2 regions of the Xanthobacter cornucopiae genome follow, and region 1 is predicted to be linked to the other one. Evidence: riboswitches for the same ligand, from Rfam matches in the RefSeq annotation. Region 1 holds a riboswitch; the other holds the start of a gene.
What was found. Region 1 has a riboswitch for cobalamin ahead of cobW (cobalamin biosynthesis protein CobW). Riboswitches for the same ligand answer to the same signal wherever they lie in the genome.
Positions count from the first base shown of each region.

Region 2: it holds a riboswitch for cobalamin, as region 1 does, so the genes downstream of both, V5F53_RS12700 (TonB-dependent receptor plug domain-containing protein) here and cobW (cobalamin biosynthesis protein CobW) in region 1, are expected to answer to the same signal.

Region 1 is NZ_CM195531.1:4,740,193-4,755,997, forward strand. Features, by position in the region: gene V5F53_RS20840 (cobyrinic acid a,c-diamide synthase CobB) at 1-674, opposite strand, end outside; gene cobA (uroporphyrinogen-III C-methyltransferase) at 671-1,531, opposite strand; gene cobM (precorrin-4 C(11)-methyltransferase) at 1,528-2,355, opposite strand; gene V5F53_RS20855 (cobalamin biosynthesis protein) at 2,352-2,762, opposite strand; gene cbiE (precorrin-6y C5,15-methyltransferase (decarboxylating) subunit CbiE) at 2,759-4,012, opposite strand; gene V5F53_RS20865 (cobalt-precorrin-6A reductase) at 4,011-4,766, shown strand; gene cobJ (precorrin-3B C(17)-methyltransferase) at 4,733-5,494, opposite strand; gene V5F53_RS20875 (precorrin-2 C(20)-methyltransferase) at 5,491-6,231, opposite strand; gene V5F53_RS20880 (precorrin-8X methylmutase) at 6,237-6,923, opposite strand; gene cobG (precorrin-3B synthase) at 6,913-8,178, opposite strand; gene cobN (cobaltochelatase subunit CobN) at 8,175-11,540, opposite strand; gene cobW (cobalamin biosynthesis protein CobW) at 11,547-12,617, opposite strand; cobalamin riboswitch at 12,726-12,914, opposite strand; gene cobO (cob(I)yrinic acid a,c-diamide adenosyltransferase) at 12,970-13,587, shown strand; gene V5F53_RS20905 (cobyric acid synthase) at 13,587-15,047, shown strand; gene cobF (precorrin-6A synthase (deacetylating)) at 15,152-15,805, shown strand, end outside.
Region 2 is NZ_CM195531.1:2,872,159-2,887,963, forward strand. Features, by position in the region: partial or broken gene V5F53_RS12640 (ATP-binding cassette domain-containing protein) at 1-240, opposite strand, end outside; gene V5F53_RS12645 (molybdate ABC transporter permease subunit) at 237-1,028, opposite strand; partial or broken gene V5F53_RS12650 (extracellular solute-binding protein) at 1,043-1,965, opposite strand; gene pgeF (peptidoglycan editing factor PgeF) at 2,318-3,097, shown strand; gene V5F53_RS12660 (SH3 domain-containing protein) at 3,087-3,458, shown strand; gene V5F53_RS12665 (beta-ketoacyl-ACP synthase III) at 3,484-4,476, opposite strand; gene V5F53_RS12670 (adenosylmethionine--8-amino-7-oxononanoate transaminase) at 4,473-5,741, opposite strand; gene bioD (dethiobiotin synthase) at 5,738-6,385, opposite strand; gene V5F53_RS12680 (8-amino-7-oxononanoate synthase) at 6,382-7,536, opposite strand; gene bioB (biotin synthase BioB) at 7,533-8,585, opposite strand; gene V5F53_RS12690 (WYL domain-containing protein) at 8,774-9,586, shown strand; gene V5F53_RS12695 (hypothetical protein) at 9,690-10,115, shown strand; cobalamin riboswitch at 10,199-10,403, shown strand; gene V5F53_RS12700 (TonB-dependent receptor plug domain-containing protein) at 10,527-12,551, shown strand; gene V5F53_RS12705 (ABC transporter substrate-binding protein) at 12,563-13,543, shown strand; gene V5F53_RS12710 (FecCD family ABC transporter permease) at 13,543-14,562, shown strand; gene V5F53_RS12715 (ABC transporter ATP-binding protein) at 14,574-15,344, shown strand; gene V5F53_RS12720 (universal stress protein) at 15,420-15,805, opposite strand, start outside.

The sequences.
Region 1 (15,805 bases):
CGGACGCGGGGCAGGTCGAAGCCTTCGGCGCAGACGTCCGCCAGGCGGTCGAGCCGGGCCTCGAGGTCCGCCGTCTCGCTGGCCTGGACCAGGCCCAGGTGGCGTTCCGGCAGCAGCAGGGCCCGGTCGCGGCCCACCACCCCCAGCACCGGCAGGCCGACCCGCGCCAGCCCGTCTTCCACCAGCCGGCGATGCCGGTCGCTCGCCACATTGTTGAGGATGACGCCGGCGAGGGTGAGGCGCGGGTCGTAGCGGGCGCAGCCCAGCGCCACCGCCGCGGCCGACTGGGCATGGCCGGAGACGTCCAGCACCAGCAGCACCGGCCAGCCGAACACGGCGGCCACATCGGCCGAGGCGCCGGTGCGGCCGGCCGCGCCGCGCACGCCGTCGAACAGGCCCATGGAGCCCTCGGCCACCACCAGCTCGGCGCCCTCGGTGCTGGTGGCGAGCAGGCGCGCCATCACCGCCGGCGCCATGGCGAAGCTGTCGAGATTGACCGAGGGGCGCCCGGTGGCGGCGGCGTGGAAGGCGGTGTCGATATAGTCGGGGCCGCACTTGGCCCCCTGCACCCGCACCCCGTCGCGGGCCAGCGCCCGCTGCAGGCCGAGTGTCACCGTGCTCTTGCCCGAGCCGGAGCGGGGGGCGGCGATGAGCAGGCCGGGAGGAAGCATCATGTCGCCGGCCCCGCCGTGTCGCGGATGAGGTGGCGCGCCAGCGGCCGGCGCAGGGCGGCGATGGCCCCCACGGCGATGATGCACGGCGAGCGCAGCGCCCCCGCCGCCGCGCGGCGCGGCAGGTCGGCGAGGGGGGCTTCCGTTACATCCTCGTCGGCGGTGGTGACGGCATGGACGGCGAGGGCGGGCGTGTCCGGCGCCAGCCCGCCGGCGAGCAGCCCTGCGACGATGGCGGGCAGGCGCGCCACCGCCATGTAGAGCACCACCGGCATGCCCGCCATCGCCGCCTGGGCGAGGCGGGTGAAGTCGAGGGCGCCGTCGTCGGCGCCGTGGCCGGTGGCCAGCACCACCGCATGGTTGGTGTCGCGGGTGGTGGCGGGCACACCGTGGAGGGCGAGGCCGGCGAGGCCGCTCGATACTCCGGGCACGATGCGGAAGCGGATGTCGGCCTCGGCCAGCGCCAGCGCCTCCTCGCCGCCGCGCCCGAACACGAATGGATCGCCGCCCTTCAGCCGCAACACGCGCTTGCCGGCGCGGGCGAGGGCGATCAGCCGCCCGGTGATGTCGGGCTGGGCGGCGGAGGGCTTGCCGCCGCGCTTTCCGGCGAACTCCAGCGCCGCTTCCGGCGATGCCAGGGCCAGGATGCGCGGGTCCACCAGCGCGTCGTGCACGATCACGTCGGCCTGGGCGAGGCCGTTCAGGGCGTTGAGGGTGAGCAGGCCCGGGTCGCCCGGCCCGGCCCCGGTGAGCCAGACCGTGCCCGGCTCGAACGCGGGAGACAGCCGGGCGAGCGCCATGGCCGGGGCGGCCGTAGAGGAGCGTTCGGAGGGGCCCGGGGTGGGGCTTTGAGATGTCATGGCGCCTCTCCGGTGGCGATGGTCGCGGCAGGGGTGGCCGCGTGGTCCGCCGGGGTGGCGGTGGGGCCGTGGCGTGGGCGGAAGCGGCGATCGTAGCCGGGGGCATAGAGGGCGCTGTCCGGCGCCGGGCCGCCGGACAGCGCCGGGCCCACGAAGATGGTGGCGGAGCGCTCCAGCCGGGCTTCGGCCACCCGTTCAGCCAGGGCGCCGAGCGGCGCGCGGATGATGCATTCCTCCGGCCAGGAGGCGCGGAACACCACGGCGGCGGGGCAGTCGGCGCCGTAGAAGGGCAGCAGGTCCGCTGCCACCTGGTCGATGACGTGGATCGACAGATGGATGGCGAGGGTGGCGCCGGTGGCGGCAAAGCCGGCCAGCGTCTCGCGCGCGGGCATGGGCGTGGCGCGGCCGGAGGTGCGGGTGAGCACCAGGGATTGCGCCCGCTCGGGCACCGTCAGTTCGGCGCCTAGCGCGGCGGCGGCGGCGGCGAAGGCCGGCACCCCGGGGGTGAGCGTGTAGGGAATGGCGAGGGCGTCGAGCCGGCGCATCTGCTCGCCGGCCGCGCTCCACACCGAGAGGTCGCCGGAGTGCAGCCGCGCCACCTCGATTCCCGCCGCATGGGCGCGGGCCATGTGGGCGATGATGGTGTCGAGGTCGAGCGGCGCGGTGTCGATGCGGGGCGTGCCCGGCGCGCACCAGGAGAGCATTTCGGGCGCCACCAGCGAGCCGGCGAACAGGCACAGGCCGCAGCGGGCGAGGAGATCGCGCCCGCGCACGGTGATGAGGTCGGCCGCGCCCGGCCCGGCACCGATGAAATGCACGCTCATGGTGAGGCCTCCCCGATGGTGGGCGTTCGCGCGACGCCGTGCGCCAGCGCGCAGGTGGCGCGCCCGGCCTGGAGGCGGGGCACCAGCAGGCGGGCGTCCCGCCCCGCCGCCGCCAGCGCCGCCGCTTCCGCCACCGAGCCGACGCCGTGGCGCGCCATCGCCCGTTCCGAATGGGTGACCACCTGGGCCGCCACCCGTGGCAGCTCGCCGGCGGCCACCGCCCGCACCGGCAGCCGCAGTCGCGCGGCGACCTCCCGCAGCGCCGGCAGGCGGGCGCGCAGGGCCACGGTGGCGAGGCAGTCCACCGCGCCGGCCTCCAGGCCGCCGGCCGCCAGCGCCTGTGCAAAAAGGGCGAGCAGCTCCTCGGCGGTGACGGCGCTGCTCATGCCGAAGCCGGCGGCGATCATGGCTTCACCACCCGCCATTGGGTGACCGGCATCGCCGGGCGCCAGCCGTGGAAGCTGCCCACCGGATCGAGCCGGGCGAGCGACAGGCGGCTCATTTCGCCGCCATGCGCGCGGAACAGGTCGGCGAGGCGGGCTTCCCCTTCCAGTGTCACCACATTGGCCACCAGGCGACCGCCCTTGGGCAGGGCTGCGAAGGCCGCCTCGAACACGCCGGCCGCGGTGAGGCCGCCGCCGATGAACACCGCGTCCGGCGGCGGCAGGCCCTGCAGCACCTCGGGCGCGGTGCCGCGCACCACGCTCAATCCCTCGGCGCCGAAGCGCTCGGCATTGCCCCGGATGCGGGCGGCGCGATCGCCCCGCAGTTCCACCGCCACGGCGGTGTTGGCGGGATGGCGGATGCACCATTCCACCGCGATGGAGCCGGAGCCGGAACCGATGTCCCATAGCCGTTCGCCCGGCAGCGGCCGCAGCGCGCACAGGGTAAGCGCGCGCACCTCGCTCTTGGTGATCTGCCCGTCATGGGCGAACCAGCTGTCGTCCAGGCCCGGCGTCAGCGCCACCACGCGCGCCTGGGGCGCTGCCACCACCTCGACGGCGATCAGGTTGAGCGGGTCGACGTCGGCGAGGGCGAAGGCCTCGGCGGTCGTGGCGCGCACCCGCTCGCGCGGCCCGCCCATGGCCTCCAGCACCGTGAGGTGGGAGGCACCGAAGCCGCGCTCGGCCAGCAGCGCGGCGAGCCGCGCCGGGGTCGCGCCGTCCCACGAGAGGGCGAGGATGCGGGCGCGCGGAGTGAGATGGGGCACGATGCGGTTGAGCGCCCGCCCGTGCAGCGACAGGCTCAGGCAGTCCTGCAGCGCCCAGGCGAGGCGCGCCGCCGCCAGCGAGAAGGCGGAGGGGCCGGGCAGGCACATCATCTCCTGCGGCGCCACCTTCTGGCCGAGCACGCTGCCGATGCCGTGGTTGAAGGGATCGCCACTCGCCAGCACGCACACCGGGCGGCCGCGCCGCGCCAGGATCTGCGGAAACGCATCACCCAGCGGCCGCGGCCACGCCAGCGGCTCGCCGGAGAACGGCGCCGCGAGATCGAGATGGCGGCGCCCGCCCACCACCAGCTCGGCGCCGTCGATGGCCCGCCGCTGCGCCGGCGACAGCCCGGCGCGGCCGTCCTCGCCGATGCCGACCAGGGTGAGCCAGGGGGCGGCGAGGGACGGGCTCGACAACTCAGGCGCCATGACGGAAAAGGCAGACATGACCGTGCTCATTCTGGGGGGAACCAGCGAGGCCGCGGCGCTGGCCAAAGCGTGCGCGCGGCTGGGGCTGGGCGATGTGATGGTGTCGCTGGCCGGGCGCACCGAGGCGCCGGCCGCCCTGCCGCTGCCGGTGCGGGTTGGCGGCTTCGGCGGGGCGCAGGGGCTGGCCGATTTCCTGCGCGCCGAGGGCGTCGCCGCGCTGGTGGATGCCACCCATCCGTTCGCGGCCCGCATTTCCGCCAATGCCGCCTGGGCGGCGGCGTGCGCTGGCATTCCCGCCCTGGCCCTGCTGCGGCCCGGCTGGAGCCGGCAGGACGGCGACCGCTGGATCGAGGTGGACGACCTCGCCGCCGCCGCGGCCGCGCTGGGGGCGGCGCCGCGGCGGGTGTTCCTCACCATCGGCCGGCAGGGCATGGGCGCCTTCCTGGCGGCGCCGCAGCATCATTATCTGGCGCGCAGCATAGAACCCTCCGGGGTGGCGCTGCCCCGGCTGGTGGAGCTTCACGCGCGCGGCCCGTTCGATGCCGATGCGGAAGCCGAGCTGATGGCGCGCGAGCGCATCGATATCGTCGTCACCAAGCATTCCGGCGGACGGTCCACCTATGGCAAGATCGAGGCGGCGCGCCGCCTCGGCCTCGACGTGGTGATGGTCCGCCGCCCGGCGCGGCCGGACCTGCCGGCCACCGGGAGCGTGGAGGAGGCCGTGGCCTTCGTGGCGGCTCATGCCGGCGCCGCGTGGAAACGGGGCGTGTAGACATAGGCCGAGCCGTCCGGGCGCGGGATCAGCCGGGTGGTGCTGGCGCCGATCAGCACCAGGGTGGCCATGTCCGCCATCTCGCCCTTCACCTCGGCCAGCGGTCGCACCGCCAGCCGCGCGTCGGGCCGGCCCACGGCGCGGGCCAGCACCACCGGTGTCGTGCCGGCGCGGTGGCGGCGGGCGATGTCGAACGCCTCGTCCAGCCGGTGCGGCCGGGCCTTGGAGATGGGGTTGTAGAGGGCGAGCGCGAAATCCGCCGCCAGCGCCGCCTCCAGCCGTCGTGTCACCAGCGCCCAGGGCTTCAGATTGTCCGACAGGGAGACGGTGCAGAAATCGCCGCCGAGCGGCGCGCCGGCGGCGGCGGCCGCCGCCAGCATGGCGGTGACGCCGGGCTCGACCGCGATGTCGAGGGCGCGCCAGTGCGGCGGGCCGCTCTCCAGTGCCTCGAACACCGCCGCCGCCATGGCGAACACCCCGGGGTCGCCGCCGGAGACCACCGCCACCCGCCGCCCCGCCGCCGCCAGCTCCAGCGCCAGCCGGGCGCGGTCCAACTCCACCCGGTTGTCGGAGCCGTGGCGGGTCTGGTGGGCGGCCGCCGGCACCCGGTCGAGATAGGCGTGGTAGCCCACGAGGTCGCTGGCCGCCGCCAGCGCCAGCGCCGCCGCGGGGGTGAGATAGCGCGGGTCGCCGGGGCCGAGGCCGACGATGGCGAGATGCCCGCTCACAGCCGGCGCCCTTCGCCGGGCACGATGATCATGGAGAAATAGGGGGCGGCGTCGTCCTGCTTGTCCAAGAGCGGCATCACCTTCTCCTCCGCCATGCTGATGCGCTCGGCATAGATGGCGCGGCCCTCCAGCCCGGCCGCGCGCAGGGCGCCGCGCACCTTGGGCAGGTGCCGGCCGAGCTTCATGATGACTGCCGCCCCGGTGTCCTTGAGCCGCGCCGTGAGGTCCTCGGCCTGCAGCGTTCCCGGCAGCACGGTAAGCACGTCGTCGCCCCAGGTGATGGGCGCCCCGGCATGGGTCCAGGCCGCCGACATGCCGGTGACGGCAGGCACCACCTCGGTGGGAAAGCGGGGGGCGAGGCGCCGCCACAGATGCATGAACGAGCCGTAGAAGAAGGGGTCGCCCTCGCACAGCACGCCGACCCGCCGGCCGCGGCCGAGCTCGGTGGCGATGCGCTCGGCGCTCTCCGCATAGAAGGCGGCGATGCGGGCGCCGTAGTCGGGATGGGACACCGGCACTTCGGTGGTGACGGGATAGACCAGCGCCAGCTCGCGCGCCGGGTCGGCGCCGACGATGGCGTCGGCGATGCGCCGGCCGTGGCCGCGCGCACCGGCCTTGCAGAAATGGGCGAGCAGGTCGGCTTCCTCCAGCAGGCGCCGGGCCTTCACCGTCATGTAGTCGGGATCGCCGGGGCCGAGGCCGATGCCGTAGAGCAGGGTCGGGGGGAAATGGGCCATGCCGCTCACTCCACCGGTGAGGCGAGGGCGTTCACCGCCGCCGCCGCCATGGCGCTGCCACCGCGCCGGCCGCGCACCACCAGGAACGGCACCCGGCCATCGGCCGCCAACGCATCCTTGGATTCGGCAGCGCCGATGAAGCCCACCGGAATGCCGATGACGGCGGCCGGGTGCGGCGCGCCCTGGTCCAGCATCTCCAGCAGCTGGAACAGGGCGGTGGGCGCGTTGCCCACCACCACCAGCGCGCCGGCGAGGCGCTCGCGCCACAAGGTGACGGCGGCGGCGCTGCGGGTGGTGCCGAGCTGCTCCGCCAGCGGTGCCGTGCGCGGATCGCCGAGGGTGCACGCCACCGGGTTGCCGGCCGGCAGGCGCGCGCGGGTGATGCCGTCGGCCACCATGCGGCTGTCGCACAGAATGGGCGCGCCGGCGGCCAGGGCGGTGACGCCGGCGGTGGCGAAATCGTCCGACATGGCGACGTCGGCGGGCAGGTCGGTCATGCCACAGGCGTGGATCATGCGCACCACCACGCGCTCGGCGGCGCCGCTCCAGGCCGAGAGGTCGGCCTCGGCGCGAATGAGCGCGAACGAGCGGCGGTAGATTTCGGCGCCGGACTTCACATAGTCGAGGCCGGGCGGTGGGGGCACCGCAGGTCCGGCCGGTGGGGCGGTGCCGGCGGGCTGTTCACGGGTCATGGCGCGGGGCCTCTGCGTGGAAGGCATGAGAGAGAGCGGCGGCGCCGGCGAGGCGACGGGCGATCTCCGCGAAGGGCAGGATGGCGAGGGGCGGGTCGAGCGGGCCGCCGTTCCCGATCACGGCGAAGGCGTCGTCCCGGGCCACCAGGGTGAGGGCGCTGGCGCCGCGCCGGGCGCACCCCTTGGCGCAGGCCGAAAGGTGCACCTCGCCATCCCCCGGCGGCAGCGCGGCGGCCAGGCGGGTGGCGAGCGGATGGGTCTGGCACAGGCCGGCGGCGCAGGCCGGGGCGCCGGGGCAGGTGATCACCCGCAACCGGGGGTCGGCCGGATCGGTGACGAGGCCGAGCGCGGCGATATCGGCGCGCGCCGGCTCCAGGTCCGCCGGCGCCAGGCCGGGCAGCAGCACCCCGCGCCGGGGGGTGAGGCGCAGGGCATCGAGGCCGTGGCGGGCAGCCGCGTCCGCCAGCCCGGCGAGGGCGGCGGCGGGCATCTGGCCGAATGGCGCGGCGGCGAGCAGGCCGAGGGTGCCGCCCTTCAGCATCACCGCCCCCGCCGCCGGCGCGGCCCGGGACGGCAGGTGGAGGGCCTGCGCGCCGGGCATCAGGGCCTGGCGCGCGGCGGCGGGCATGGCGTGGGCACGGCGCGCGCCGTGGCGGGACAGCGCGGCGGCGATGGCGCGCAGCAGCGCCGGCAGCGCGGTGTCCAGGGCCGCGCGCGGCAGTGGCGGCGTCCACGGCACGCTGTCGCCGCCAAGCCCGAGCCGCAGCGTGCCGGCGGCTTGCGCGCGCACCCACACGTCGGGGGCCAGGGCGTCGAGGCCGAAGGCGCCGCCGCTGTCGATGGCGATCAGGAACTTTGGCGGCAGGGCGATGGCCCGCGCCATCTCCTCCACCGCCTGCGCCAGCACCAGGCCGTCGGTGGCCTCGAGGGGGTCGAGCCCAGCCAGGGGCGAGACCACGGTGGCGCGATAGGGCGGGCGGGGCGCGGGATCGGCGAGGCCGAGGGCGGCCAGCGCCGCCAGCGCCATCCCCTGGGTGGCTGGCGTGAGGCCGCGCAGCTGGAGATTGCCGTGGCTGGTGATGTCCACCATGCCGTTGCCGCAGCGCACGGAGACCGCGGCAAGGCCGCGCGCCTGGGCTGGTGAGAGGATGCCATGGGGCGGATGCACCCGTGCCAGCAGCCCGTCGCCGGTGGCCATGGGGCGGGCCACACCGGGGCACCAGCCGCGCGCCAGATGATCCATGCAGGCTTTCATTCGGCGGCCTCCTCCAGCGTGGCGGCGGAATTGAGCCGGCTGTTCCACAGGCCGCGCCGGCGCAGGTCTGCGAGGCGGGCGCGGATGGCCTGCGCCGCCGCCGGATTGGCAGCCTCCAGACGCTGCCGGGTCTCGGGATCGCGCACCAGGGCGTTGAACACCGCGTCCAGCAGCGCCGCCGGCACCGCGTCGCTGGAGGCGGCGAACACGTAGAGGGCGTCCACCCCCTGCGCCAGTTCGGCACCGCCGCGCCAGCCATGGGCCAGCTGGGCCGCGATCCAGGCCGGATGGGTGAGGCGGGCGCGCACGATGCGGTCGATGTCCTCGGCGAGCGAGCGGGCCTTGGGCCGCTCGGGCCGCGAGGTGTCGAGGCTGTAGAGGGCGGGGGCGGCGCCGAGCGCGCGCGCGGCCGCCGCGAAGCCGCCGAAGCTATCGGCTACGGACTCGCCGTCGAGCAGGTCGCGTTCGGCGACGTCGGTGGTGTGCACGAAGGCTTCCGCGGCCGCCACCCGTGCCGCGAATCCGGCATCGGCGGCGCCGGTGCCTTCGCGCCCGCCGAAAGCGAAGCCGGTGGCGGAAAGATAGGCGGCGCCGAGCGCGTCGCCCGCCTCCCAGGCGCCGTCGAGGGCGGTGCCGGCGACGCCCGCGCCGTAGCGGCCGAAGGCGGCGCCATAGACGCGGCCCAGCCCTTCGCCGCGCTGCCGCGCCGCCGCCAGCGGGTTCCAGTCCGCCGCCTCGTCGAGGGCAGCGACGGCGCGCGCCACCTGGTCGATGAGCGCGATCTGGTCCGGGAAGGTGTCGCGGAAGGCGCCGGAAATGCGCACGGTGACATCGACGCGCGGCCGGTCGAGCCGGGCGAGGGGCAGGATCTCGAAACCGCGCAGGCGGGTGGAGGCGTCGTCCCAGCACGGCCGCGCGCCCATGAGGGCGAGGGCGTGGGCGATGTCCTCGCCGCCGGTGCGCAGGGTGGGCGAGGCCCACAGGTCCATGACGACGCGGCGCGGCCAGTCGCCGTGGTCCTGGAAATGGCGGCGCAGCACCTCGGCGGCCGCCTTCTCGCCCAGGCGCGCGGCGGCGCGGGTGGGCAGGGCGCGCGGATCGAGGGTGGACAGGTTGCGCCCGGTGGGCCGCACGTCGCGCCCCATGCGCGCCGGCGCGCCGGCCGGGCCAGGCACCACGAAGCCGCCGTCGAGGGCCTTCAGCAGCCCGGCGCGCTCGCCGGCGGCGCAGTCCTCATAGCCGGGCGGGGCTGAGCCGTAGACATGCAGGCCGGTGCGCATGGCGGTCTCGCCCAGGTCGCACAGATGGGCGTCGAGGGCGCTCAGTGCATCGCTCATGGCGGTATCGCGGGTGACGCCGCAGGCCCGGGCGAGGCCGGACAGCTCCGCCCGCTCCAGGATGTCTGCGGCCACCAGGTCGGCGCGGCGCGGGTCGAGCACCCGGGCGGCGGAGAATTCCTCCACCAGGGCGCGCAGCGCCGCCGCCTCGCCGTGCAGGGCGGCGGTGCCCACCTGCGGGGTGAGGTGGCCGAGCGCCACCGCCCCAAGCCGGCGCCGCGCCGGCGCGGCCTCTCCCGGATCGTCGACGATGAAGGGATAGACCACCGGCAGCGCCCCCACCGCCAGCCGGGGCCAGCAGTGGGGCGAGAGCGCCACCGCCTTGCCCGGCAGCCATTCCAGCGTGCCGTGGGTGCCGAGCGGCACCAGCGCATCGACGCGCTCGCGCAGGGCCAGATGGAAGGCGAGGAAGGCGTGGGTGGGCACCGTGTCGGGGTCGTGATAGGCGGCCTTGCGGTCACCGCCCCGGCCGCGATCGGGCTGCAGCGCCACCAGCGCCCGGCCGGCCCGCGCCGCGGCGAAGCGGAAGGCGCCGTCGCGGCATGCGGGATCGCTCGCGGGCGCGCCCCAGCGCGCCGTCACCGCCATGCCGAGGGCCTCCGGCAGGCCGGCGAGCCAGGCGGCATAGCGCTCCAGCGGTACAGCAAGGCCCGCCGGCGCGCCGGTGAGGCAGGCCATCAGCGCCGCGCCGTCGAAGTCGCGCGGGGTATCGTAGCCGGCCTCGGCCAGGAGATCGAGGATCCGGCAGGTGCTTTCCGGCGTGTCGAGGCCCACCGCGAAGCCGGCCCGCCCGGCGCGGGCCGGATAGTCCGGCAGCACGATGGCGAGGCGCCGGGCGCCGCGCGGCAGCCGGCGCAACCGCACCCATCCGGCGGCCTGCTCGGCCAGGGCGGCGATGCCCGCCGCATCGGGCACCTGCGTGCGGCGGGCAAAGGCGAGGGCGGGATCGGCCTCGGCCTCCTCGCGGAAGGAGAGGGGGAAGCCGGCGAGACGGCCGTCGAATTCCGGCAAGGCCACCTGCATGGCGAGGTCTGCCGCCGCCAGGCCGCGGCCGGAGGCGGCCCAGCCCGCGCGTGGCCCGCCGACCGGAATCGCCTGGAGGATGGGGCAGTCGGCGGCGTCGAGCACGAAATCCGCCCCCTGCCGCGCCGAGAAGGCGGTGGTGGAGACGATGATGTCCGGCGGACGGGCGGCGAGGCGGCGGGCCAGGGCGGCGACCGCCTCCGGGTCCTTGAGGCTGCTCAGCCCCACCACTTCCGGCGCCAGGCCGCGTGCAGCCAGGGCCTCGCTCAGGGCGGCGAGGGGCGCGGTCTCGCCCGCCAGGATGGCCGAGCGATAAGCGAGCACCAGGGCGCGCGCGGGGGTGCCCGCGGCCGCCGCGTCCGGCTCCGCCGCGTCGGTCAGCAGGCCGCCGCCGGGCGTCCAGCGGAACAGGCATGGCACCGGGCGGGGCGGCGGGGCGTCCAGCGCCACGCCGCAATGGCGGGCGAGACGGCGCAGCAGGGCGGCCATGTTGTCGGGGCCGCCGGCCTGGAAATAGGCGGCGAGCTCCCCCTGTTCGTCCGCGGCAAGGGTGCCGTGGGCGGCCAGGCGCGGGTCGGGACGGTCGTCGCCCGGCAGCACGGCGAGGGCGATGCGGTGCGCGCGGCAGCAGGCGGCAAGGCTTTCCACCCCATAGCGCCAATAGTCGAGCCCGCCGAGGCAGCGCGCCACCACCACCCGGGCCCGGGCGATGGTCTTCTCCATATAAAGGTCCACCGACAGCGGATGCCGCAGCCGCCGGAGGCTGGCGAGTCGCAGCGTGGGCAGCGCCGCCCCTTGCGCGCCATGGGCGGCGGCTGGCGCCACCTTTCGCGCGTCACGGGCGGCGGCGAGGGCCGCCCTTTGTGCGTCATGGGCGGCGGCGAGCGCCGAGAGGTCGCTGTCGGAAAAGGACAGCACCACCATGTCGCCCGGCGGCTGGGCGAGATCGACGGCGGCCTCGCCATCGTCGAGGCTCGCGCGGCTCATGGGCAACAGGTGCATGGGGCGTCAGCCGGCCAGCGCGCGGGCGACGGCGTCGCGGTCGAAGCCCTTCAGGCCGATCACCACCAGCCGGCCGTCGCGGGCCTCGCCGACCGCCCACGGGCGGTCGAAATGATGCGCGGTGCGGCGCCCGACGGCCTGCACCACCAGCCGCGACGGCTTGCCCGCGACCGGCATGAAGCCCTTGATGCGCAGCACGCCGTCGGCCTCGGTGGCGCGCGCCAGCCGGGCGGCGATGTCCTCCGGCGTGGCGGCGGGGCCGAGATGCACCACCATGCTCTCGAAATCGTCATGGTCGTGGGGCGCCTCGGCATCGTGGTGGGTGCGGCGGGCGTCGAGGTCGTCCTCGGCGGCGGCCTGAAGGCCCAGCACCAGGGCTGGTTCGGCGGTGCCGTGGGCGGTTTCCACGATCTTCACGGCGCGCGGCAGGTGGCGTGCGACCTCGGCGCGGGCGGCGGCGCGCGCGGCCGGGTCCATCAGGTCGGCCTTGTTGAGCAGCACCAGGTCGGCGCACAGGATCTGGTCCTCGAACACCTCTTCCAGCGGATTGTCGTGGTCCACCGCCGTGTCGTCGGCGCGTTGGGCGGCCAGGGCGTTCGGATCGTCGGCGAAGAAGCCGGCGGCCACCGCCGGCCCGTCCACCACCGCGATCACGCCGTCCACGGTGACGCGGGAGCGGATCTGCGGCCAGTTGAAGGCCTGCACCAGGGGCTTGGGCAGGGCCAGGCCCGAGGTCTCGATGAGAATGTGGTCGGGCGGGGTGTCGGCGCCGAGCAGGCGGTCCAGGGCGGGCACGAAATCGTCGGCCACGGTGCAGCAGATGCAGCCGTTGGGCAGCTCCACCACCCGGCCGTCGTCGCAGCCGGCGATGCCGCAGCCCTCCAGGAAGGCACCGTCGAAGCCGATATCGCCGAACTCGTTCACCAGCACGGCGATGCGCGCGCCATGGGCGTGCTGCAGCAGGTGGCGCACCAGGGTGGTCTTTCCCGCGCCGAGGAAGCCGGTAACGATGGTGCAGGGAATCCGTCCGGCAAACGCAGCCGTGGCGGCAGATGAAGTGTGGGAAACGCTGGCCATGCCCGCTCCGTCGCGCGTCCGGCCCGCGGGCCGGTTCCTTCTACGGACGGAGCGGAACCTTGAGGGGTTCCGGCACAGCGCCATCCGCTCACCCCGGCGGACGGGCCCATAGAAGTCGGGTTGACGGCAGGTCTCCTGGCTCACGGATGTCGCGCCCGTCACGGCCTTCCCGGAGAAATCCTCCAGTGGCGTGGATGCGATCGGGCAATCCGCTTACAGTTGCGGGGGCAGCTGCGGTTTTCCACCGCATTCCCTTTTCACCTCGCAGCGCGAGGCACCGTCATCTATACCGATTAGCCCTCGCCGCGCTCCGATGCAAGCGGCCCGTTTCCTGCCCCAAGGAGGCCTGCCCATGGACCCCGCCCGCGAAACCGACATCGAGGCGCGCCATCGCGAGAAGATGGCGAAGCGCAAGGCCGTGCAGGACCGGGAGGTGGCGCAAAAGACCATCGAGAAGGGGCTTCTCATGGTCCACACCGGCCCCGGCAAGGGCAAGTCCACCGCCGCCATGGGGCTGATGCTGCGGGCCCTCGGCCACGGCTGGAAGGTGGGCGTCGTGCAGTTCATCAAGGGCGCCTGGGACACCGGCGAGAGGGCCGCCTTCGATCGCTTCGGGCCGCAGATTTCCTGGCACACCATGGGCGAGGGCTTCACCTGGGAGACCCAGGACCGCGCCCGCGACATCGCCGCCGCCACCGCCGCCTTCCAGCGGGCGCAGGCGCTGATGGCCGATCCCGCAATCCACCTGCTGGTGCTGGACGAGCTCAACATCGCGCTGCGCTACGATTACCTGCCCCTCGACGCGGTGCTGGCGGCGCTCACCGGCCGGCGCGACGATCTCCATGTGGTCGTCACCGGCCGCAACGCCCGGCCGGAGCTGATCGCGGCGGCCGATCTCGTCACCGAGATGACGCTGGTGAAGCACCATTTCGCGGCCGGGGTGAAGGCCCAGCAGGGCATCGAATTCTGATGGCACGCGCGTTCATGGTGCAGGGCACCGGCTCCAACGTGGGCAAGTCACTGCTGGTGGCGGGCTTCTGCCGGCTGTTCGCGCGGCAGGGCTTGAGGGTTCGCCCGTTCAAGCCGCAGAACATGTCCAACAATGCCGCCGTCACCGCCGATGGCGGCGAGATCGGCCGCGCCCAGGCGCTGCAGGCCCGCGCCGCCGGCGTCCCGCCCTCGGTGCACATGAACCCAGTGCTGCTGAAGCCCCAGAGCGAGGTGGGCGCGCAGGTGGTGGTCCAGGGCCATGTGGTGGGCACCGCCAGGGCCAGCGTCTACCAGGCCTGGAAGGCGGGCCTCCTGGCGCGGGTCGAGGAGAGCTTCGCCCGCCTGAAGGCCGAGGCCGACCTGGTGATCGTGGAAGGCGCCGGCTCGGCGGCGGAAGTGAACCTGCGCGCCGCCGACATCGCCAACATGGGCTTCGCCCGCGCCACCGAAACCCCAGTGGTGCTGGTGGGCGACATCGACCGCGGCGGCGTCATCGCCAGCCTGGTGGGCACAAGCGCAGTGCTGGACCCGGACGACGCGGCGCTGGTCAAGGGCTTCATCGTCAACCGTTTCCGCGGCGACCCGGCGCTGTTTTCCGACGGCATGGCGACCATCGCCGCGCGCACCTCCTGGCCGGCGCTCGGCCTCGTGCCCCACTTTGCCGAGGCCGGTCGCCTGCCGGCGGAAGACATCCTGGGCCTTGCCGGCTCGGCCGGGCGCGCGGGGGCGGTGGTGATCGCGGTGCCGGTGACGCCGCGCATCTCCAATTTCGACGATCTCGACCCGCTGCGCGAGGAACCGGGCGTGGAAGTGCGGCTCGTTCCGCCGGGCCAGCCCATTCCCGCCGAGGCGGCGCTGGTGCTGCTGCCCGGCTCGAAAGCCACCATCGACGACCTGCTGTTCCTCAAGGACGAGGGCTGGGACATCGACATTGCCGCCCACCTGCGGCGCGGCGGCCGGGTGATGGGCCTGTGCGGCGGATTCCAGATGCTCGGCCGCGCGGTGGAGGACCCCGAGGGCATCGAGGGCGAGCCGCGCCGGGTCGATGGCCTGGGCCTGCTGGAGGTGGAGACCCGGCTCGGCCGGCATAAGCACCTGCGGGCGGCGGCGGGCCGGCTGGCGGGCGCGCAGGTGCCCGTTTCCGGCTACGAGATGCATATGGGCGAGACCATCGGCGCGGGTACATCGCGCCCGTTCGCGTGGCTGGAGGACGGCCGGTCGGATGGCGCGGTTTCCGAGGACGGGCTGGTGGCCGGCACCTACCTGCACGGCCTGTTCGCGGGGGAGCCGGCGCGGCGGCAGCTGCTGGCGCAGCTCGGGGCGCCGGCAGCCTCGGGGCTCGTCTACGACACCATGGTGGATGCGGTGCTCGACCGGCTGGCGGATCATCTCGCCGCCCATGTGGACATCGCCCGCCTGCGCGCCATCGCCGGCCTGTGAGGCCGGTGCGGGGGGGGCGCCGCGGCCCCCGCGGCGCGTGTCTTGACCCTCTCCATCGCCGGGCGTGAGCCGGAAACCAGCGGGAGCGCATCATGTCATCGCCCATTCGGCGCATTCTGGTCATCGGCATCGGGCCGGGCAGCCCCGATTACATGACCGTCCAGGCCATCGCCGCCCTGAAGCGGGTGGACGTGTTCTTCATCCCCGACAAGGGCGAGGAAAAGGCGCGCCTGCGCCATGTGCGCGAGGCCATCTGCCAGCGCTTCATCCCCGACCGCGCCAGCCGCATCGCCGAGGTGCGCATCCCCGCGCGGGCGGCGGCGCCGGCCGACTACAGGGCGACCGTGGCCGGCTGGCACACCGCCGTCGCCGAAGCCTATGGCGCGGCCTTCGCGCGCGACCTGCCGGAGGGCGCCTGCGGCGGCCTTTTGGTGTGGGGCGATCCCGCCTTCTACGACAGCACCCTGCGCATCCTAGACCACCTGCGCGCGCAAGACGACGGGTTCGACTACGAGGTCATCCCCGGCATCAGCTCCCTCCAGGTGTTGGCGGCGCGCCATCGCATTGCCCTCAACCGCATCGGCGAGCCGGTGCTCGTCACCACCGGCCGCAAGCTCGCCGCCGGCTTTCCCGCCGACGCCGACAGCGTGGTGGTGATGCTGGACGGCGAGGACACCTATCGCCGCATCCCGCCGGACGGGCTGTTCATCCACTGGGGCGCCTATCTCGGCATGGATGAGGAAATCCTCATGTCCGGC
Region 2 (15,805 bases), 1.9 Mb from region 1:
CACGTTCTGCCAGGTGCTCAGGTGCGGAAACAGGCAGAGCCCCTGCGGCACGTAGCCGATGGGCCGGGCCTGGGGCGGCAGGCCATCGAACGGCTGGCCGCTGGCGGGAAGGAGGCCGGCCAGGGCCTTCAGCAGCGTGGTCTTGCCCTCGCCGGAGCGGCCCAGCAGCACGGTGAGGCCCCGCACCTCGAACGCCACGTCGAGGGGCACCGGATGGTCGGAGCGGCAGGTGATGTTCATGCCGGGCCCTCCCAACGCCGGGTGAAGACACGCATCAGCAGCGGCACCGGCATGGCCAGCAGGAAGAACGCCCACAGCAGCGGATAGACCGCCTGCAAGCCAAGGTCCTGCAGGTTCACCCACAGCTTCACCGGCATGCCCTGCGGGAAGTAGGCCACCACCAGCACGATGCCGAATTCGCCCACCGCCCGCACCCAGGCCACCGCCAGTCCCATCAGGAGACCCGGCGCGGCCAGCGGCAGCGTGACCCGCCACAGCAGCGCCAGCGGCCCCCGGCCGAGGGTGAGGCCCACCTGTTCCAGCTCCAGCGGCACGCTTTCGAAGGCGGCGCGGGCGGCGATGACATAATAGGGCCCCGCGCCATAGCAGGTGGCCAGGATGAAGGCCGGCGGATTGTTGGTGAGCACCAGCCCGGCCCGCTGCAGCAGCCCGCCGGCCGGACCATAGGGGCCATAGAACGAGGCCAGCAGGATGCCGAGCGCCAGCGGCGGCGACAGCAGCGGCAGCAACAGCAGCACGTCGGCAATCCACTTGCCGCGAAACCGGCTGCGCGCCAGCCACCAGGCGAGCGGCGTGCCCAGCACCACGATGATGGCGAGCGAGACGGCGCCATAGCCCAGCGATACGCCGATGGCGTCCCAGTCGCCATCGGCGGGCTGGAAGCTGGACCAGTCGGTGGCCGTGGCAAGCGTGGCGAAGGGCGCCACCATCAGCGCCAGCACCAGCGCCGCGAACACCGCCACGGCACCAAGCAGGCGGGAGCCGGCAAAGCCGGTTTCGAGCGACACAGCGCGCGCGCCGCTCAGATCCTGTCCCCCTTGGGCGGACCATAGCCATTGTCGGAGAACAGCTTCTGGCCTTCGGGGCTGTTGAGGAAAGCCAGGAAGGCCGCCGCCCCGGCGGGATTGGGCGCATTTTTCAGCACCGCGGCGTAAAACACCATCGGCTGGGGTTTCACCACCTGCGGCTTGCCGTCCTTGCCCGGCAGATCGAAGCTCACCGTGTCGTACCAGGAGGCCGCGAACGCGGGGTTGGAGAGGTTGATCTCGTCCGGCAGGGTGAGGAACGGCAGCTTGGCGGAGACCGCCGCGCTCTGATAGCCGGAGGTGGCGTCCACCTGCCCGGCCTCCAGGCGCGTCATGGCCGAGCCCTCAGCGAAGATCTGCTGGTCGTTGTAGACGCCGCCGAGCACCTTGCCCATCAGGTCGGGCTGGTTGTAGTAGCGCTGCGCCAGCAGGAAGGTGAAAATGATGTTCTGGCCTGCGGGTCGGTGGCGGGATCGGTGCGGCCGAACTTCACCGCCGGATTCTCCAGCACCTTCCACCATTCGGCCTGGCCCGCCCGCGCCGCCTCGAACGCCGCTGCGTTGGGGCCGCTGGCGTTGTAGACGATGACCATCGCCGTGCTCGCCACCGGCACCGCGCCATCCACCAGCCCCGCCGCCCTGAGGATCTCGATGGGCCCGGGGGTGATGGACACGAACACGTCGGCCTGGATCTGGCCGCCGGCGACAAGCCGTGCCAGGCCGTAGGCACCCTGGCCGATGCCCTGCACCGGCGCTCCCGTCTGGGCGGTGAAGGCGGGGCCGATGGCACGATCCATCACCACGCCCATGGAGCCGGCATAGGCCACGCGCACCGGCTCCGCCGCCCGCACACCCGTCATCCCCAGCACCAACAGGCCCAACGCCAGCGCCACGATCCGCATGCCAGTTCCCCCGCCCATGGCCGGTGGCCGGGGATCCGGCCACGCCCCGGCGGCGGGCGATGCCGCGCGCCGGTGTCCAGGCACTTACTATATCCACATGGATATAGCTTTCAGCAAGCGGGCGACCCGCGTCGGCGGCACCGAGGGAAGCCGGAGGGGCCTGCAGGGGGGTCACGGGCAGCCACGAGCGGTCGCAGGCGCTGCGGGACGCTGCGTCAGGCGCGCCGGGTTGCGGGCTGTGGCCATGTGGCGCAGGCTCAAGACGGCGGCGGTGGCGGGCTTGCGTCCCGTTAACGCCGACGCGCTACAGATCGCCGATCCATGGCGCCGGCGCGCATCACCGCCCCGGGACGACGCAGAAAGACCGACCATGAAGATCGAGGCTCCCTCCCTCGCGGGCCTGCCCGGCATCCGCCACGCCTTCTTCACCCGCCAGGGCGGGGTCTCCACCGGCCTTTACGCCAGCCTCAACGGAGGCATGGGCTCCCATGACGACCCCTCGGCGGTGCGGACCAACCGTGCCCGCATGGCGGAGGCGCTCGGGCTGGCGCCGGACAACCTGCTCGCCTGCTGGCAGGTGCATTCGCCCGACGCCGTGCTCGCCACCACCCCCTGGACCCGCGAGGACGCCCCCAAGGCCGACGCCATCGTCACCGCCACCCCGGGCCTGGGTGCCGCCGTCTCCATCGCCGATTGCGGGCCGGTGCTGCTGGTGGAGCCGGACGCGCGGGTGGTGGCGGCGGCCCATTCCGGCTGGAAAGGCGCCATTGGCGGCGTCATCGGCGCCACCGTGGCGCTGATGGAGGCGCAGGGCGCCCGGCGCGGCGCCATCCGCGCCGTCATCGGCCCGCTCATCCGCCAGTCGAGCTACGAGGTGGGCGAGGACTTCGTGACCCGCTTCCTGGCGGTGGAAAAGACCTATGCCCGCTTCTTCGCCCCGGCCGACCGGCCCCACCATGCCCTGTTCGACCTGCCCGGCTTCATCCGCCAGCGGCTGGAGGATGCCGGCGTGCACCAGGTGGAAGACCTGATGCTCGATACCTATACCGACGCGGCGCGCTTCTACTCCTTCCGCCGCGCCACCCATCGCCAGGAGGCCGATTACGGCCGCCTGATCGCCGCCATCGCCCTGGTGCCCGATGCGCGCTGACCTTCGGACCGGAGCCCGGCCCATATCCCCACCGCCCCGCGCGCGCCTGCGCCGCGCCCTGGTCCTGTGCGGCCTTCTGCTGGCGGCGCCGGCCGCCGCCGCACCCGATTTCGCCGACGGGCTGATGGGCGGCCCCGACACCTGGACGGTGTCCGGCCTTGCCCCCGGTGCCACGCTCAACCTGCGCGCCGCGCCCTCCACGCGGGCCGACATCCGCGCCCGGCTCGCCAACGGCACCCGGCTCGCCAACAGGGGCTGCGTGCTGCGGCAGGGCCGGCGCTGGTGCCACGTGGCCCCGCGCGACACCGGCGCGCCGGACGGCTGGGTGAGCGGGCGCTACCTGCGCGAAGCCGTCGATTGACGCCGCACCGGCCGTGCCACGCCGCTCACGGCACCGCGTACACCGCCGCGCCGCCGGTGAGGCCGGCCCCCACCGCCGTCATCAGCACCCGTTCGCCGCGTGCGAGCGGGCGCGCCTCGGCACTGGCCGCCAGCGAGAACGGAATGGTGGCGGCGGAGGAATTGCCGAACTCGGCGATGGTGGACACCACGGTTTCCGGCGCCAGCCCCAGGCCCTTGCGCACCGCCTCGAAAATGCGGGTGTTGGCCTGGTGGGGCACGAAACGGGTGATGTCGGCCGCCCCCACTCCGGCCTCCGCCAGGGCGCGACGGGCGCCGTCCATCATCATCTCCACCGCCAGGGCGAACACGGCGCGCCCGTCCGGCATGGCCATCAGCAGGTCCTCGGCCGGCACATCCGGGCCATAGGGGCGGCGGCTGCCGCCGGCGGGAATGTGGATCAGGTCATACTGGGCGCCGTCGCCGCTGAGATGCGCGCCCAGGAGCCCTGCCGTTGGGTCGTCGGAGGGCACCAGCAGGGCCGCGCCGGCGGCATCCGCGAACAGCACCGCGCTCGACCGGTCGGCGGGATTGATGCGGCGGCTCAGAATGTTGGCCGCCACCACCAGCACCGGGCGGCCGCGCGCCCGCACGAAGCCGTCGGCCAGGGTGAGGGCATAGAGAAAGCCGGAGCAGGCCCCCGCCAGGTCCACCCCGCCGGCGCCCGTGAGCCCCAGGCGATGGGCCAGCAGCGGCGCCGAGGGCGGCAACAGGTGGTCCGGCGTGGAGGTCGCCAGCAGCAGCAACCCCACCTCGGCCGGCCCGATGCCGGCGGCGGCCAGCGCCTGCTCGGCGGCGGGCCGGGCGATGTCGGTGAGCGCTTCGCCAGGAGCGGCATAGCGGCGGGCGCGAATGCCGGTGCGCCGCTCGATCCAGCCGGGATCGAGCCCCATGGCAGCCTCCAGCTCGGCGTTCTCCACCCGCCGCGCCGGAGCATGGCGGCCGAGGCCGGCGATGCGGCTCGCCCGCGCGCCCCTCACTCGATCACCCCCGGCGCCTCGGCGATGGCGGCATAGACTTCGGCCAGGTCGTCACCCGTCACGCAATAGGGCGGCAGCACATAGATGGTGTTCCCCAGCGGGCGCACCAGCAGGCCGCGCGCCAGGAAGAAGGCCATGAGCCGGGGCGCCACCTGGGCCAGATAGCCGCCGTCGCCCACCTTCAGGTCGAGCGCGGTGATGGTGCCGCAGCGGCGCACGTTCTCGAACCGCCCGTCGTCGCGAAACGGCGCCAGCGCCGCATCCTGAAGCCGCGTGAGCGCGGCAATCCGCGCCGCCACCGGCTCCGTGCGCCACACCTCCACATTGGCGAGGCCCGCGGCGCAGGCGATGGGATTGGCGGTGTAGGAGGAGGAATGGAAGAAGGTGCGGGAGCGGTCGGTGGAGTAATGGGCGGCGAAGATCTCGTCGCGGCACAAGGTGGCGGCGAGCGGCAGGAAGCCGCCGGTGAGCCCCTTCGACAGGCACAGGATGTCCGGGCTGATACCGGCCTGTTCGCAGGCGAACAGGGTGCCGGTGCGGCCCCATCCGGTCATCACCTCGTCGGCGATGAACAGCACGCCATGAGCCTCGCAGATGCCCTTCATGGCCGCCAGCACCTCGGGGCAATACATCAGCATGCCGCCGGCGCCGAGCACCAGGGGCTCGACGATGAAGGCGGCCGGTGCTTCCGCGCACAGCGCCGCCAGCGCCGCCAGGGTCTCCTCCTGCCGCCCGGGATGGGGGAAGGGAATGCGCTTCACGTCGAACAGCAGCGGCGCGTAGGCGGCGTTGAACACCCCGCGCTCGCCCACCGACATGGTGCCGATGGTGTCGCCGTGATAGCTGCCCTCCATCACCACGACGGTGGAGCGCGGGCATCCCAAATTGCGCCAATAGCCAAGCGCCATCTTCAGCGCCACCTCGACGCAGGTGGAGCCGCTGTCGGAATAGAACACCCGGGAAAGCCCCTCCGGCGCCAGCTCCACCAGGGCGCGGGCCAGCGCCTCCGCCGGGGCGTGGGTGAAGCCGGCGAAGATGATCTGGTCCAGGGTGTCCGCCTGGGCCTTCACCGCCGCGACGATGGGGGCATAGCGGTGGCCGTGGGTCACCACCCACCAGGAGGAGATGGCATCGAGAATGCGCGTGCCGTCGGGCGTGAACAGGTACGCGCCCTCGCTCCGGGCGATGGGCGTCATGGTCGGCTGCAGCGCGTGCTGGGTGAAGGGATGCCAGACGGGCGAACCGGACGTGAAGGCGGCGGTCATTCTGATGGGGGTCCTTGGAGGAAGTCCTCGCGCCGGAAGCCGGCGGCGAAGGCGACGGCCAGGGTGCCGGCATCGAGCGGCGCGAGCGGCGGCAGCGTGCCGAGCACCGGCACCGCGCCGAGGCGGGCGATGATGCGGGCGTTCTCCGCATGCGGCGGGCCGATCAGCACCACGCCGCGCACGGGGACGGAGCGGCGGCGCAGGGCCTCCAGCGACAGCAGGGTGTGGTTGATCGTGCCGAGGCCCGACCGGGCGCACAGCACCACCGGCAGGCCCCAGCGGGCGAACACGTCGATGAACAGCAGGTCGTCGGCGAGCGGCACCATGAGCCCGCCGGCGCCCTCGATCACCAGCGGCCGGCCGGGATCGTCCGATGGCGGGGCGAGACGGGCGGGGTCGATGCGCACCCCGTCGATGGCGGCGGCGAGATGGGGCGAGGCCGGGGTGCGCAGCCGGTAGGCCTCCGCCAGCACGTCGCCGGGCGCGAGGCCGGCGAGGCGGGCCACCGCCTGGGTATCGGTCTCTTCCTCCAGGCCCGATTGCACCGGCTTCCAGTAGCGCGCGCCGAGAAAGGCGGCGAGCCCGGCGCTGAACACGGTCTTGCCGATGCCGGTATCGGTGCCGGTGACCACCAGGCGCGTCATGCCGCGCGGCTCCCCATTTCCACGGCCAGCGCATCCACCAGCGCCGTCACGTCCGCCGCGGTCACGTTGAGGGTGAGCGAGACGCGCAGCCGCGCCGTGCCCTCCGGCACCGTCGGCGGGCGCACCCCACGCACGTCGAAGCCCCTGGCCTGCAGGCCGGCGGCGAGCGCCATGGCGCGCCCGTTGTCGCCGACGATGACCGGCTGGATCTGCGAGCCGGAGGCAGGCGCACCGATGCGCGCCAGCTCGCGCCCCGCATGGGCCACCAGCGCCGCCAGCCGCTGGCGCCGCTCGGGCTCCGCCGCCACCACGCCCAGCGCCGCTTCCGCCGCCACCGCCATCAGCGGCGAGGGCGCGGTGGCGAAGATGAAGGGCCGCGCCCGGTTCACCAGGTAGTCGCACAGCACCCGGGCCCCGGCCAGCAGCGCGCCGGAGCCGCCCAGCGCCTTGCCGCAGGTGTGCAGCACCAGCACGTTCTCGCGCCCCTCGAACGCCGCCGCGAGGCCGCGCCCGTCCGGCCCGTAGACACCGGTGGCGTGGGCCTCGTCGATGAAGAGAAAGGCGTCGTGCGCATCGGCCAGCGCCATCAGCTCGGCCAGCGGCGCGATGTCGCCATCCATGCTGTAGAGGCTTTCGACCACGATCCACACCCGGCCGGTGCCGCCCTCGGCGCGGAAACGGCGGATTTCGGCCGCGAACGCCTCCACCTCGTTATGGCGGGCGGTGACCGCCAGCGCCCGGCCGGCGCGGGCGCCCTCGTGGGCGCTGGCGTGCACCAGCTCGTCCATGACCAGGAGGTCGCCCTTCTGCGGCAAGGTGGTGAGGGCGGCGAAATTGGCCACATAGCCGCCGCCGAAATAGAGTACCCGTTCCGCATGGAAGAAGGCGGCGGCGGCCGCCTCCAGGCGCTCGTGCTCCTCCGCATTGCCGCGCAGCAGGCGCGAGCCGCCCGCCCCCACCGGCGTGCCGGCGTCGAGGGCGCCGCGCACCGCCTCGGCGAGCCGGCCGGAGGCGGCAAGGCCCAGATAATCGTTCGAGGCGAAGTCGCGCCCGGCGCGGGGCGCGAGGGTGCGCAGGCGGTCCTTGCGTTCGAGCCCGCGCAGGGTCGCGGCATAGCGTTCCAGCAGCGCGGAACCGCCGGCTGCGCTCATTCCGCCGCCGCCATCGCCGCGCAGGGCGCCTCGACCTCGACGGTTTCCACCTCCACCTTCAGCTCCATGGGATGGATGCCCAGGCGCTGGAACAGCACCGCATCCTTGTCCTCCTCCGGATTGCCGGCGGTGAGCAGAGTCTCGCCCACGAAGATGGAGTTGGCGCCGGCGAAGAAGCACATGGCCTGCATCTCGTCGCTCATCTCGGTGCGGCCGGCGGACAGGCGCACATGGGAGGTGGGCATGAGGATGCGGGCGAGGGCGATGGTGCGCACGAAATCGATGGGGTCCACCTTCGGCGCGTTCTCGAGCGGGGTGCCGGGAATGGCGATCAGCATGTTGATGGGCACGCTGTCCGGCGGCTCGGGCAGGTTGGCGAGGGTCACCAGCATGTCCACCCGGTCCTCCTCGCGCTCGCCGAGGCCGAGGATGCCGCCCGAGCACACCTTGATGCCGGCTTCGCGCACATTGTCCAGCGTCTCCAGCCGGTCGGCGAAGGTGCGGGTGGTGATGACGTTGGCGTAGTGGGCTTCCGAGGTATCGATGTTGTGGTTGTAATAGTCGAGGCCGGCCGCCTTCAGCCGGCCGGCCTGGTCGGGGCTGAGCATGCCCAGCGTCATGCATGTTTCCATGCCGAGGGCCTTCACCCCCTCCACCATGGCCACCACGAAGCCCATGTCGCGCTCCTTGGGGCTGCGCCAGGCGGCGCCCATGCAATAACGGGTGGCGCCGGCGTCGCGGGCCTTCTTCGCCTCGGCGAGCACCCGCTCGACCTCCATCAGCTTGGAGGCGGACAGCTCGGCGTCGTTGCGGGCGGACTGGCTGCAATAGCCGCAATCCTCCGGGCAGCCGCCGGTCTTGATGGACAGAAGGCGGCTCAACTGCACCGCATTGGGGTCGAAATGGGCGCGGTGGACGCTCTGAGCCTGGAACAGGAGGTCGTTGAACGGCGCGCGATAGAGGGCAAGCGCCTCGTCCCGGGTCCAGCTCCGGCGCGAAGCCTCAGCCCTGGAAGCCACCCCGTCCTCGATTGTCACGGCGACCGACATGTCCACTCCCGCACGTTTCTCAAGCCCTGCCCCGGCGCGGATGCGTCCATCCGGCGCGGGAAGGGCGGACCTTAGCCAATGACGGCCGCTCAGGGAATAGGCAGATGCCGGCGCGAATCCTTAACAGTTCCCCCTTTGTCCGCGCCGCGGCATGGGTTACCAATGGAGCGACCCGGGATCGCCGCCACATGAACGCCATCACCTCGCTCAAGTCGTTCTTCATCGACCGCGTCGCCGCCCTCGGCGCGCCGCTCTATGCCAACGCCGGGCAGATCGCCCTGCCCGCCGACGATCCCCACGACGAGATCGCCGACCACGCGCGCGAGCACGACCCCGCCGAGGGCCAGTCCTTCGTCATCGACTATGTGGACCACGCCGGCCACGTCAGCCATCGCCGCATCTCGGTGTGGGCGATCCAGCGCAATGTGGAGGGCATCCCCATCCTCGTCGCCAAATGCCACGAGCGGCAGGCCGCCCGCGCCTTCCGGGTGGACCGCATCCGCGCCGTCACCGATTTCGACGGCACCCGGCGCGAACCGCTCAGCCGCTTTTTCTTCGAGACCTTCGGCTTCACCTGGCCCAGGGACGCCATCATCGTGCCCGGCGAGGACCCCTCCGAAGCCCGCTGGGACCGCATCCGCACCCTCATCAACCGCTCCGGCGTGGTGCTGCTGCTGGCCCTCGCCCTGGCGGACGGCGAGCTGGGCGCGGCCGAGACCGAGGAAATCCGGTTCTTCTGCGAGACCGCCTGCGGCCGCGCCGGCCTCGACCTGACCGGTGCCGAGCGCGAGCGGCTCGCCGCCTATCTCGGCCGCCTGCGCCCCACGGCGGAGAGCGTCGACGCCGCCCTCGACGTGCTCATGGAGGCGGAACGGCCCGCCATCGCCGACCTGCTGAAAGCCGGCCTCAAGGTGATCGCCGCCGACGGCGTGCTCAAGGACGACGAGGCGATGATGCTCGACAGCTTCTGCATCACCCTCACCGGCCAAAGCCTGCTTTAGGCCGTGTCGCCGGTGGGGCGGTCCTGGCACCGGCGTGCGGCGTGCGGCACCAAATGGCTGCGCCCGCGTTGTCCTCCCGGATGCCACGAGAGAGGACCCCCGCATGAGCCTCACCGATCCGCGCCCGCTGGCGCTGGCCGTTCTCCTGCTGGCCGCGGTGCCGGCCCCGGCGGCGACCGGCACCGCGCCCGGCGCCGGGCCGAGCGCGCCGGCCGATCTGCTGCCACCCCCCGGCGCGGCGGCGCCGCCGCCAGCCGAGCCGACCCCCGAGGCCCGGCGGGCGGAGGCCTGCAAGGCCCATGCGCTGGCGCGCCTGAAGACCCGCTCGCCGGCCATCGCCGACATCTTCATCGACATGGACGGGCTGACCGTGGCCGCCGCCGACATGAAGGTGGGCGGAGCCCACATCACCTCCGTGCTCATGGGCGAGGCCTATATCCAGCGCGACCGCAGCGACAAGGTGCATCGCTTCCTCTGCCTGACCGGCACCGACGACACGGTGCTGCTGACCTTCTTCACCGAGCAGTGAGACCGGCCGGCCACGGGGGGGGAAACGCCGATGACGACCAAGGTGGGGCAACCGGAAGGCATTGACGGGGCCACGCCGGCTCGCCTAGTTTGCGGCCAGACGGTATTCCTCCCAGAGGAATCAAGAGGGAATGCGGTGCGGGCGCCTGGCGCGCCCCATGCCGCGGCTGCCCCCGCAACTGTAAGCGGCGAGTCCCTCGCCAATCGCCACTGGGCACTCGGGGCCTGGGAAGGCGGCGAAGGACAAGGACCCGCGAGCCAGGAGACCTGCCGTCGAACCGTGGTCACACGCGGGCTCATCGGGCGGGGTGTTCCGGTGGCGGGATGATTTGCGGGAACGGCCTTCGCGCCGGTGACGTGGAAGATCCCTCGTTCGCGGTGACGTGCCACAGGCGTCCCGCCCGAGGTCCGCATGCCATTCGCTTTGCCGTCCACCCGTCGCCCCCGCGTTCCGCTCTCCCTTTCGGCCAGCCTCCTGGCCCTGCTCGCCGCGGCTCCCGCCCTGGCCCAGACCGCCCAGCCGCCGGCGGCGCAGGCCGCCCCGGCCGCCGACGCCAGCCAGATCGACCTGCCAGACGTGGTGGTGAGCGCCACGCTCACGCCCCTGCCGGAGAAGGAGGTGGCCAGCTCCGTCACCGTCATCACCGCCACGGAGCTTGAGGAGACCCAGCGGCGCAGCGTGCCCGAGGCGCTCGAATCGGCGCCCGGCCTCAATGTGGTGCAGACCGGCGGGCCCGGCGGCACCACCGCGATCTTCATGCGCGGCACCAACGCCAACCACACCAAGATCCTGCTGGACGGCATCGACCTGGGCGATCCCTCCGCCGCCGCCGGCGCCTTCAACCTCGGCACCCTCTACACCAACGACTTCGCCCGCATGGAGGTGCTGCGCGGCCCGCAAAGCGGCCTCTACGGCTCCGACGCCATCGGCGGCGTGGTGTCCATGACCACCGCCCGCGGCGAGGGCCCGGCCAAGGCGTCCGGCTATGTGGAGGCCGGCGCGCTCGGCACCTTCAACCAGGTCGCCAGCCTCTCCGGTGGCTTCAACGCCATCGGTTATGCCCTCAATGTCGGCCATTTCGCCTCGACGTCGATCCCGGTGACGCCGGCCGACATCGTGCCGTTCGGCAGCCCGGTCAACGCCAATGCCAGCGACAACTGGACCTATTCCGGCCGCCTCGACATCGACCTGAGCGACAGCTTCACCTTGAACCTGGTGGGCCGCTACATCGAGACGAGGCTCGCCTACACCTCCGACCTCTACGACTACGCCACCTTCACCGGCTATCCGGCGCCGCTGCAGGACACCGCCTATGGCCAGTATTTCATCGGCAAGGCCGAGGGTCTCTGGCGGGCGCTCGACGACCGGCTGGTGAGCACCTTCGGCGTGTCCGCCATCGACTACAGCAACGACAACGCCAGTCCCTACCCCTCCTATGTCAGCGCCTATGACGGCGACCGGCAGACCTATTACTGGCGCTCCAACTACACCTTCCTGCCCGGCCAAAGCGTCATGCTCGGGCTGGAGCGCTACAACGAGGGCATGACCAGCTCGTCCGCATGGTCATCCATGGACGCCACCACCGGAGACACCGCAGGCTACCTGCAGCTCCAGTCGGCGCTGGGCGAGCGCTTCTTCATGGCCGCCAACGTGCGCTATGACAGCAATGACGATTTCGGCGACCACACCACCTGGCGCCTCGCCCCCGCGCTGCTGTTCCCGGAAACCGGCACCAAGCTGAAGGCCACCTACGGCACCGCCTTCAAGGCGCCGACCCTCTACCAGCTCTACGCGCCCCTCTACGGCAACCCCGACCTGCAGCCGGAGGAGAGCGACGGGTGGGACGCCGGCTTCGAGCAGACCTTGTGGAACGAACGCGTCGGCTTCGGCGCCACCTATTTCCACAATGACATCACCAACCTGATCGTCACCACCTACAACGCCGCCAGCTTCACCTACAATTACGAGAACCTGTCGAGCGCCACCAGCCAGGGCGTCGAGGCCTTCCTGGCGGTGAAGCTCACCGACCGGCTGTCGGTGCGCACCGACTACACCTACACCAGCACCATCGGCTATTTCCCGGCGGGGGCCTCGTTCGGCGTGAGCTGCGAGCCGCGTGACGCCACGTCCTGCTATCCCCTGCGCCGGCCCAACAACAAGGTCTCGGTGGCGGTCAACTGGCAGCCGGTGGACCCGCTCACCCTCACCGCAACGCTGGTCTATCTCTCCGACTGGTGGGACGTGGACCGCACCACCTTCGCCGTGGTGCGCCAGCCCGGCTACACCATCTTCAACGTGGCCGCGAACTACACCGTCAACAGCAACGTCATGGTGTTCGGGCGCATCGACAACCTGTTCGACGAAACCTATGAAAACCCCAATGGCTGGCTGGCGCCGGGGTTCGGCGCCTATGCCGGCCTGAAGCTGACCTACTGAGGCCCCACGCCGTGACGCGCGCCCCCGCCCCGAAGCCCGCCGCCCCTGCCCGGGACCGGGGACGGGCGCGCGCCCGCCTTGCCGCCACGCTGCTGCTGGCGGCAAGCGCTTGGCCGGCCGCCGCCGCGGAGGCGGAGCGGACCGCTCCGCAGAGGGAACAGGGCGCCGGGCCGGTGGCGCGGGCCACCCCGCCCCGGCGCATCGTCTCGCTCAACCTGTGCGCCGACGAGCTGGTGCTGCGGCTCGCGCCAAAAGGCGCGGTCGTTTCGGTCACCACCCTGGCCGGCGACCCGGTGAGCTCCACCGTCGTCGATCTCGCCGCCGGCCTTCCCACCAACCGCGGCCTGGCGGAAGAAGTGGTGCCGCTGGCGCCGGATCTCGTCATCGCCGGCGCCTTCACCACCCGCAACACCGTGAGCCTGCTCCAGCGCTTCGGCATCGAGGTGATGGAAATGACCATTCCCAACAGCCTGGACGAGGCCTATGCGCAGATCCGCGCCATCGCCGAGCGCCTCGGTGTGCCGGAAAAGGGCGAGGCCATGCTGCGCGAGATCGAGGCCGCCATCGCCGCCGCCCCGCCGCCCCCCGGCCCGCGGCCGCGGGCGGTGGTGATGCGCCCCAACGGCTTCACCGTGGGGCGCGACAGCCTGCCCGACGATTTGATGCGCCGCGCCGGGCTCGACAACATGGCGGCGCGCCTGTCCCCGGACAAGCTTGGCCAGCTGTCGCTGGAGGAGATCATCACCGCCCGCCCCGACGTGCTGGTGGTGGACGACGAACCGGATGCCCCGCCCTCCCTCGCCCGCGAGCTCATGCGCCATCCCGCCGTGGCCGAGGCCGTGGCAGGCGGCCACATCGCCCCCATGCCGCTGCGGCTGTGGGCCTGTGTCGGGCCGCAGCTCGCCGAGGCCTTCGCGCGCCTGTCGGCCGCCGCCCGCGCCGCCGCTGGCGACGCCGTCGCCACCGCGCCGGCCATGACCCGGACCCGCTGATGGCGCGCGCCCTCGCCGCGCGCGGCACCCCGCCCGTGCCCTGGCTGGTGGGGCTGCTGGCCGCCCTCACCCTGGTGCTGTTCGCCCTGTCCCTCGCCATCGGCTATGCCCCCATCGACTGGAACGCGGCAGTGGACGACATCGTGGCCGGCCGGCGCGGGCTCGACGCCCTGGTGCTGGTGGAGCTGCGCCTGCCGCGGGCCCTGCTCGGCGTCCTGGTGGGCTTCAGCCTGGGCCTCACCGGCGCCGCGCTGCAGGGGCTGATGCGCAATCCGCTGGCCGACCCGGGCGTGGTGGGGGTTTCGGGCGCGGCGGCGCTGGGAGCGGTCACCGCATTCTATTTCGGGGCGGCAGCCCTGCTGTCCCTGGCGCTGCCGCTCGGTGGCCTCGTCGGCGCCGGCCTGGCCACCACGATGCTGCTGCTGCTGGCCCGGCGCGGCGCCTCCACCACGGCGCTGATCCTGGCCGGCGTCGCCCTCAACAGCCTGGCCGGGGCGCTGACCGCGCTGGCGCTCAACCTGTCGCCCAGCCCCTACGCGACGCTGGAAATCGTGTTCTGGCTCATGGGCTCGCTGGCCGACCGCAGCCTGCAGCACGTCGCGCTGGCGGTGCCGTTCATCGTCGTCGGCGCGGCGCTGGTGCTTGCCACCGGGCGCGGGCTCGATGCCCTCACACTCGGGGAGGAAACGGCGGAGAGCCTGGGCTTCTCGCTGCCCCGGCTGCGGCTCGCCGTCATCGCCGGAACCGCGGCCATGGTGGGGGCCTCGGTGGCGGTGTCGGGCGCCATCGGCTTCGTCGGGCTGGTGGTGCCGCACCTGCTGCGGCCCCTGGTGGGCCACCGGCCGGGCCGCCTGCTGCTGGTGAGCGCGCTGGCGGGCGCCGCCCTCACCCTCGGCGCCGACGTGCTGGTGCGCCTCATCCCCACCCGGCCCGAGCTGAAGCTGGGGGTGGTGACGGCCCTCATCGGCGCCCCCTTCTTCCTGCTGCTGCTGCGCCGGCTGGGCGGCGAGGCCGAATGATGCAACCAGGGCTGACCCTCGCCGCCACCGGCCTGCGCGTGACGCGCGGCGCGCGCACCGTGCTCCACGACGTGGACCTCACCGCCCGCCCCGGCGAGTTGCTGGGGCTGCTCGGGCCCAATGGCGCCGGCAAGACCACCCTGCTGCGGGTGCTCGCCCACCTCCAGGACACCGCCGCCGGACAGGTGCTCTACGATGGCACGGCGGCCGCGACGCTGGGGCGGCGGGCGCTCGGGCGCACCCTGGCCTACCTCGCCCAGGGCGGACGCATCCACTGGCCCATGCCGGTGGAGCAGGTGGTGATGCTGGGGCGCCTGCCGCACGACGCCAGCCCGGCGGCGGACGCGGCGGCGGTGGCGCGCGCCATGGCCGCCGCCGACGTGAGCGCCTTCGCCGCCCGCCCGGCCGGCAGCCTCTCCGGCGGCGAGAAAATGCGGGTGCTGCTGGCCCGCGCGCTGGCGGTGGAGGGGCGGGCGCTGCTCGCCGACGAACCGGTGGCTGCGCTCGATCCCTATCACCAGCTGCATGTGATGGATGTGCTGCGCCAACAGGCGCGGGCCGGGCTCACCGTGGTGGTGGTGCTGCACGACCTGACCCTGGCGACCCGCTTCTGCGACCGCGTCGCGCTGCTGCGCGACGGCCGCCTGATCGCCTGCGGCAGCCCCGGCGAGGTGATGACGCCGGAGCGGCTGGAGGCGGCCTATGGGGTGCATGTGGAAAGCGGCGAGCGCCACGGCGAGCGCTTCATCCTGCCCTGGTCGCGTCGCGCGCCGACGGCTTGAGCGGGACCCGTTGCTTGAGCGGCCGCCGCGCGCCGGAACGGGCCGCCCGCACGGGCCGCCCGCCGCCGGGGGCGCTCAGTGCGCCATCAGCACCGGCACGGTCATGGAAGCGAGGATGTCGCGGGTGACGCCGCCCAGCACCATCTCCTTCAGGCGCGAGTGGCCGTAGCCGCCCATCACCACCAGGTCGGCGCCCTGGTCGGACACCTCGTTGAGGATGGCGGCGGAGATGGAATCGCCGCTGGACACCGGCAGGCGGCGCACCTGGGCGTCGAGATTGTGGCGGGCGAGATGGCGCGCCACCTCCAGCCCCTCCTCGTCCACCTCCTCGCTGCCGGCGCTGACCACGCGGAACACTTCCACCACCTTGGTGCGATGCAGCAGCGGCAGAGCCTCCGCCAGGGCGCGGGCGGACGCGCGGCTACCGTCCCAGGCGATCACGGCGCGCTCGGCGGTGAACG